2 regions of the Pseudomonas sp. 25 R 14 genome follow, and region 2 is predicted to be linked to the other one. Evidence: predicted binding sites of a transcription regulator. Region 2 holds the regulator's gene; the other holds the start of a gene.
What was found. The regulator sigma-54, encoded in region 2, starts transcription at its own class of promoters, with help from an activator protein. The targets are predictions, from matches to a motif close to ANTGGCATNNANNTTGCTNT.

Region 1 (3,407 bases), on a different contig from region 2:
CTCGGCCACCTGGATCAGCTTCTGCTGGCGGCTCATGGCCTGGCGGCGCATCAGGGTGTAGGCCTGTTCCTCATTGCAGTCTTTCATCTTCATTAATAGGCCCTTGGCCAGTTCGATGCGCTTGCGTTCTGCCAGTTGCTGGTCGCGGGCTATGAGCTGCGCGCGCAAGGCCTGGTCGCTCTCGAAACGGGCCATGGCCACATCGAGGATCGGTTGCAGGCGCTGAGCCTGGATGCCTTCGACGATATAGGCGCTGACCCCGGACTTGATCGCCTGGCGCATCACGCCGGGGTCATGTTCGTCGGTAAACATCACGATGGGCCGGGGCTGGTCGCGGCTGACCAGCACCACTTGCTCCATCACATCGCGGCCGGGTGACTCGGTATCGATCAGAATCACGTCCGGGCGCACCGTTTCGACGCGCGCCGGCAGGTCGATGATCAGGCCGGACTCGTCGATCACTTCAAAGCCGGCCTCGGTCAGCGCGCTCTTGAGGCGCCCGACTTTGCGCGGGGTGTCGTTGATCAGCAGGATTCGCAACATGGGTCGGTCTCCCATCAGCGCAAGGCGTGGCGGACGACATCGTCGGCCAGGGCATGCAGGCGGAAGCTGCGGGCATAGGCGGCCGGGTCCGAGCCATCCCAGACCTTGCCGTCGATCAATTGGCTGCTGCGCATTTCCTCGCCCCAGGCGGCGACGCCCACGGCTGTCGCGGCCTGGCGATAGATATCCAGTTGTTGCACCTGGCGAGCAACGGCAAGGTAGTCGGGGTCTTCACGCAGCAGGCCCCAGCGGCGAAATTGGGTCATGAACCACATGCCGTCGGACAGATAAGGCAGATTGACCTCGCCACCCGCGTGGAAGCGCAGTGCGTGGGCGTCCTGCCAGTGATTGCCCAAGCCGTCGTTATACAGGCCCAGCAGGCGCGGCTCGATGCAGTCGAGTGGGGCGTCCAGGTAGTCCCCGGCACTGAGCAGTTGCGCAGTGGAGCGGCGGTTCTCGATGCTGTCGTCGATAAAACGGCTGGCCTCCAGAACCGCCATCACCAGCACGCGTGCGGTGTTGGGGTATTGCTCGACAAACGCCTGGGTGCAGCCCAGGACTTTTTCCGGGTGGTCCGGCCAGATCGCCTGGCTGGTGGCAAGGGTGAAGCCCTGGTTCTGCTGCACCGCGCTGGCACACCAGGGTTCGCCGACGCACAGGCCATCGATCCGCCCGGCTTGCAGGTGCGCGACCATTTGCGGCGGTGGGACCACCACACTTTCGACATCGCGCAGCGGATGAATGCCCTGGCTGGCCAGCCAGTAATACAACCACATGGCGTGGGTGCCGGTAGGAAACGTCTGGGCGAAGGTGAGTTTTGTTCGGCTTTGGTGCGCCTTGCGCTCCAGTGCCTCAGGACTGGTCACGCCCTGTTGTTGCAGGCCCTGGGACAGGTTGATGCCTTGGCCGTTCTGGTTCAGGCCCATCAGCACCGCCATGTCGGTCGCAGCGACCCCGCCGATGCCCAGGTGGACCGCATAGATCAGGCCGTACAGGCTGTGGGCGGCGTCCAGTTCGCCGCTGACCAGCTTGTCCCGCAGGCCGGCCCAGGATGACTGGCGCTTGAGGTTCAATGTCAGGCCGTACGGTTGGGCAAACCCCTGTGTCGCCGCGACCACCAGCGAAGCGCAGTCGCTCAGGGCCATGAAGCCCAGGTCGAGGCTGCTCTTTTCCGGGGCATCGCTGCCGTTGACCCAGGCCAGGGGATTGGTTGCCTGGCTGTTGCCGACCTGATCACTCATCAACACCTACCTTCTGTGTGAAAAAGGCGTCGTTCCGTAGGGTGGCTTGCAAGCCTCCTGCCGGTAACGACGCCTTTGTCTTTGCGCCCGTTCCGTCATTGGCACGGGCCGCCATAGCCAAGGCAAAGCAAGGCACATGCCACGGTGTGCAAGTGGGCACTGGAAGGTCAGAATTTCATCAAGATTGCACTACGGGGGCCTTTCACTATGGCGCTCCTTCATGCAAGACCATTCAGGAATCCCCCGCGTGCTCCTTGACCGATATGCCGCAGCGACCTGCCGGGCCTTTTTGCAGCGCTGGTTGCTTGGCGGGCTGTTGCTGCTCAATGCCCTGCCTGTGGCGGGCGAGTCCTACCTGGTGTGGAACGAGAGCCTGCAGGGCTTCTTCTCCCGGCTCGCGGTGCCCCTGGGCCAGCCCATCGTGGTCAGCAAGCTGGCGGCGGGTAAGCGTATTACCGGGCAGTTTGATTTTGCCGACCCGCAAGCGGTCCTGGAGACCGTGGTGTTGCAGCACGAACTGATCTGGTACAGCGACGGCCAGGTGCTGCATCTCTACGACGCCAGCGAGGCCAAGAGCTCCGGGGTAACCCTGCGGCACATGACTGTCGACCGGTTGCGCAAAGTCATGCGGCGCTCGGGACTCGACGAGGCGCGCTACCCCATTCGCAAGGCCGGTCCTCGATTGTTTTATGTGTCCGGGCCTGCCAATTATGTCGATCACGTATTGCGCCTGGCCCAGCTCATGGATCGCCAGCGTCCAGCGCGCCGGCAGGCGTTGCCCGGCGTCGGTGTTGTCCAGGTGCTTAATGCTGACGTCGCGGACCATCAGTACGACAGAGGGGCGCAAACGATCACCGTGCCCGGCATGGCGACGATGGTCGAGCGGCGGCTTGCCGAGCTTGGGCGCAAGGCCGGTGCGGGCGCTGCGGTCATAGCCTACCCGCAGCTCAACAGCCTGTTGATCAAGGGCAGTGAACAGCAGTTGAAACTTATCAAAACGCTGGTGACTGAGCTGGATAACCCTGCGCCTGCCGTGGTCGAGGGGCGCGTCGCTTCGGTCCCCCTGAGCACCGAGCAGTACGAGCGTGTACGACGCGCATTTGCACGGGTAGCCGAGCAGTAAAGCGAGGCGCAAGGGCTGGTGTCGTACAGGCTTCGAAAGGTCCTACGCGATACTCCTGGAAAACTTCGAAGCAGCGGGCTTTTTCCTAGCGTGAAATTGGCTGCGGGTTTTTATAGTCGCGACATCTCCCAGGCGGTGCGATATGTCCGCAGACAGGTATAGAGGTTTGAATGGTTGTTGCAATTGAGGGCTTGATGATGGCGTCCCTCGTCTTTGGGCAGTGGACGTTGCAAGGGGATGGCAGGCTGACCACCCAAGGGCGCGATGTTCAATTGCCACCCAAAGAGTGTCATGTCTTGCGCCTCTTGCTGGCCACGCCCGGCATACTGGTCACCAAGGACTGGTTGCTGGAGCAGGTGTGGCCCGATATCGATATCGCCGAAGAATCCCTGACCCGGTGCATCTACTCGTTGCGCAAGCAATTGCAGAGTGACCGGGGCTTGATTGCGACGGTGTATGGCCGCGGTTATCGCTTCAATGGCAGGGTACGGATGGTTGAG
Region 2 (3,407 bases):
GTACTGACTGATCGTGCCAAAGTGATCAGCAGCGACGGTAACTCGACCGAAGGCGAGAAAATTGTCTACGACACCGTCAAGCAAGTTGCGACTGCCGGCCGCGCCAATGGCACCAAGGTCACCGCGCCACGTCCGCGCATTGACATGGTTATCCAGCCGAAGAAGAAGGCCCAGTAATGGCAACCCTGAAAGCCCAGCATCTGGCCAAGGCCTATAAAAGCCGTCAGGTCGTGCGCGACGTCAGCCTGTCGATCGACAGCGGCCAGATCGTCGGCCTGCTTGGCCCCAACGGTGCCGGCAAGACCACCTGCTTCTACATGATCGTCGGCCTGGTCCAGGCTGACCAGGGCCGTGTTTTGATCGACGACCTGGACGTCAGCCATCAGCCAATGCACGGTCGTGCACGGGCCGGTATCGGCTATCTCCCCCAGGAGGCGTCGATCTTCCGCAAACTGTCAGTGTCCGACAACATCATGGCGATCCTTGAAACCCGCAAGGAACTGGATCGCGACGGACGCCGCCAAGAGCTGGAAAGCCTGTTGCAGGAGTTCCACATCAACCACATTCGCGACAACCTCGGCATGAGCCTGTCCGGCGGCGAGCGTCGTCGTGTGGAAATCGCCCGCGCCCTGGCCACTGCACCGAAGTTCATCCTGCTCGATGAACCCTTCGCCGGTGTCGACCCGATTTCGGTTGGCGACATCAAGCAGATCATCCATCACCTCAAGGCCAAGGGGATCGGCGTGCTGATCACCGACCACAACGTGCGTGAGACCCTGGATATCTGCGAAACCGCGTACATCGTCAACGATGGCCAACTGATTGCCGAAGGTGACTCCGCTACCATCCTGGCCAACGAACTGGTCAAGGAAGTGTACCTGGGGCACGAATTCCGCCTGTAAACACTGTGGTGTCAGGACATTCGCCATCAGGCGCGGGAGTCAATAAAAACCTCATTATTTTTATTGTTACCGCGCTCTAGGCAAAGCCCCCGATATCAGGCATATAATTTGCTTATGTTTGGCGCTCACGCGCCCTGTCGTGGATGGCGCATTGCGCCGGCGAATAAGGTGTTAAGCCCCTGCCATGAAACCATCGCTAGTCCTGAGAATGGGCCAGCAGCTGACGATGACACCGCAGCTGCAACAGGCCATCCGCCTGCTCCAATTGTCGACCCTGGACCTGCAACAGGAAATCCAGGAGGCCCTGGAGTCCAACCCGATGCTCGAACGCCAGGAAGAAGGCGACGACTTCGATAACGCCGACCCGCTGGCCGACAACATCGAGCAAAAACCCAATACCGACGTCCAGGAGCCGTCCTACCAGGAAACCGCACCCACGGTGGATAACCTGGAAGAAGGCGAATGGAACGAACGCATTCCCAATGAACTGCCGGTGGATACGGCCTGGGAAGACGTCTACCAGACCAGCGCCAGCAGCCTGCCCAGCAACGACGATGACGAGTGGGACTTCACCACCCGCACCTCCGTTGGTGAGAGCCTGCAGAGCCACCTGCTGTGGCAATTGAACCTCGCCCCGATGTCCGACACCGATCGCCTGATCGCCGTGACCCTGATCGATTGCATCAACAATCAGGGCTACCTGGACGAGACCCTCGAAGAAATCCTTGAGGCTTTCGACCCGGAACTGGATATCGAGCTGGACGAAATCGAAGCAGTCCTGCACCGCATCCAGCAGTTCGAGCCTGCCGGCATCGGCGCCCGCAACCTCAGCGAGTGCCTGCTGCTGCAACTGCGCCAGTTGTCGGCCAAGACCCCATGGCTGGCCGAAGCCCAGCGCCTGGTCACCGATTACATCGACCTGCTGGGCAGCCGCGACTACAGCCAGTTGATGCGCCGGATGAAGCTCAAGGAAGACGATCTGCGCCAGATTATCGAACTGGTACAGAGCCTCAACCCGCGCCCCGGCTCGCAAATCGAGTCCAGCGAAGCCGAATACGTCGTCCCCGACGTGATCGTGCGCAAGGACAACGAGCGCTGGCTGGTGGAACTGAACCAGGAGTCGGTGCCGCGCCTGCGCGTCAACCCGCAGTACGCCGGTTTCGTACGCCGGGCCGATACCAGTGCCGACAACACGTTCATGCGCAATCAGTTGCAGGAAGCGCGCTGGTTCATCAAGAGCCTGCAAAGCCGTAACGAAACCCTGATGAAAGTGGCTACCCAGATCGTCGAGCACCAGCGCGGCTTCCTGGAATATGGCGACGAGGCGATGAAACCGCTGGTACTGCATGATATTGCCGAAGCGGTTGGCATGCATGAATCGACCATTTCCCGGGTAACCACCCAGAAGTTCATGCATACCCCACGGGGAATTTATGAACTGAAATACTTTTTCTCCAGCCATGTCAGCACCTCCGAAGGCGGCGAATGCTCGTCCACGGCGATCCGCGCGATCATCAAAAAACTGGTTGCCGCGGAAAATCAGAAAAAGCCGTTGAGTGACAGCAAGATCGCTGGTTTACTGGAGGCACAAGGCATTCAGGTCGCCCGTCGAACCGTCGCCAAGTACCGCGAGTCCCTTGGGATCGCGCCTTCCAGCGAGCGTAAACGGTTGATGTGACGGGCGGGCCACAGCGTTCCAGTGGCGGGTATTCCTACCCGCCGCTTTATGCACTGGCAACGAAGGAGAAGCTGTATGCAAGTCAACATCAGTGGACACCAACTGGAAGTGACCGAACCGCTGCGCGCCTACATCAGCGAAAAACTCAAACGAATTGAGGGGCATTTCGACAAGATCACCAATGTGCAAGTCATCATGTCTGTCGAAAAGCTGAAGCAGAAAATCGAAGCCACCTTGCGTATACCCGGCGGGGAAGTAGTCGCCAATGCCGAGCATTCAGACATGTATGCCGCCATTGATGACCTGACCGACAAGCTGGATCGCCAAATCAAAAAGCATAAGGAAAAGCAGCAGAGCCTTCTTCAAGGCACGGGCCGCTAACACTCCCCACCCATGATTCGACTTGAAACCATCCTGACCCCCGGCCGTTCCCTCGTGAACGTGCCGGGCGGCAGTAAAAAGAAAGCCCTCGAACAGATTGCCAACCTGATCGGCCGCGAAGTGCCTGAGCTGGATACGCAAGATGTGTACGAGGCCCTGATTGCTCGTGAAAAACTCGGCTCGACCGGTTTTGGCAACGGCATCGCCATTCCACACTGCCGCCTCAAAGGCTGCGAAACCCCGGTCAGCGCCCTGCTGCACCTGGAGGCCCCCATTGATTTCGACGCCATCGATGGCGCCCCGGTTGACCTGCTGTTTGTCCTGCTGGTCCCGGAAGCCGCTACCGATGCACACCTGGAGCTGCTCCGGCAGATCGCCAGCATGCTCGACCGTGAAGAAGTACGTAAGAAGCTGCGCAGCGCTAGCACCAACGAAGCGCTGTATCA

Region 1: a site for sigma-54 is predicted at 1,909-1,928, ahead of BFQ03_RS14390 (CmpA/NrtA family ABC transporter substrate-binding protein). Genes of this name have one in related genera too.

Annotation. Positions count from the first base shown of each region.
Region 1 is NZ_CVTS01000041.1:30,027-33,433, reverse strand. Features, by position in the region: gene BFQ03_RS14395 (ANTAR domain-containing response regulator) at 1-543, opposite strand, end outside; gene BFQ03_RS14390 (CmpA/NrtA family ABC transporter substrate-binding protein) at 558-1,784, opposite strand; gene BFQ03_RS14385 (secretin N-terminal domain-containing protein) at 2,032-2,907, shown strand; gene BFQ03_RS14380 (winged helix-turn-helix domain-containing protein) at 3,078-3,407, shown strand, end outside.
Region 2 is NZ_CVTS01000065.1:306,846-310,252, forward strand. Features, by position in the region: gene lptA (lipopolysaccharide transport periplasmic protein LptA) at 1-177, shown strand, start outside; gene lptB (LPS export ABC transporter ATP-binding protein) at 177-902, shown strand; gene BFQ03_RS24655 (RNA polymerase factor sigma-54) at 1,087-2,580, shown strand; gene raiA (ribosome hibernation-promoting factor, HPF/YfiA family) at 2,656-2,961, shown strand; gene ptsN (PTS IIA-like nitrogen regulatory protein PtsN) at 2,974-3,407, shown strand, end outside.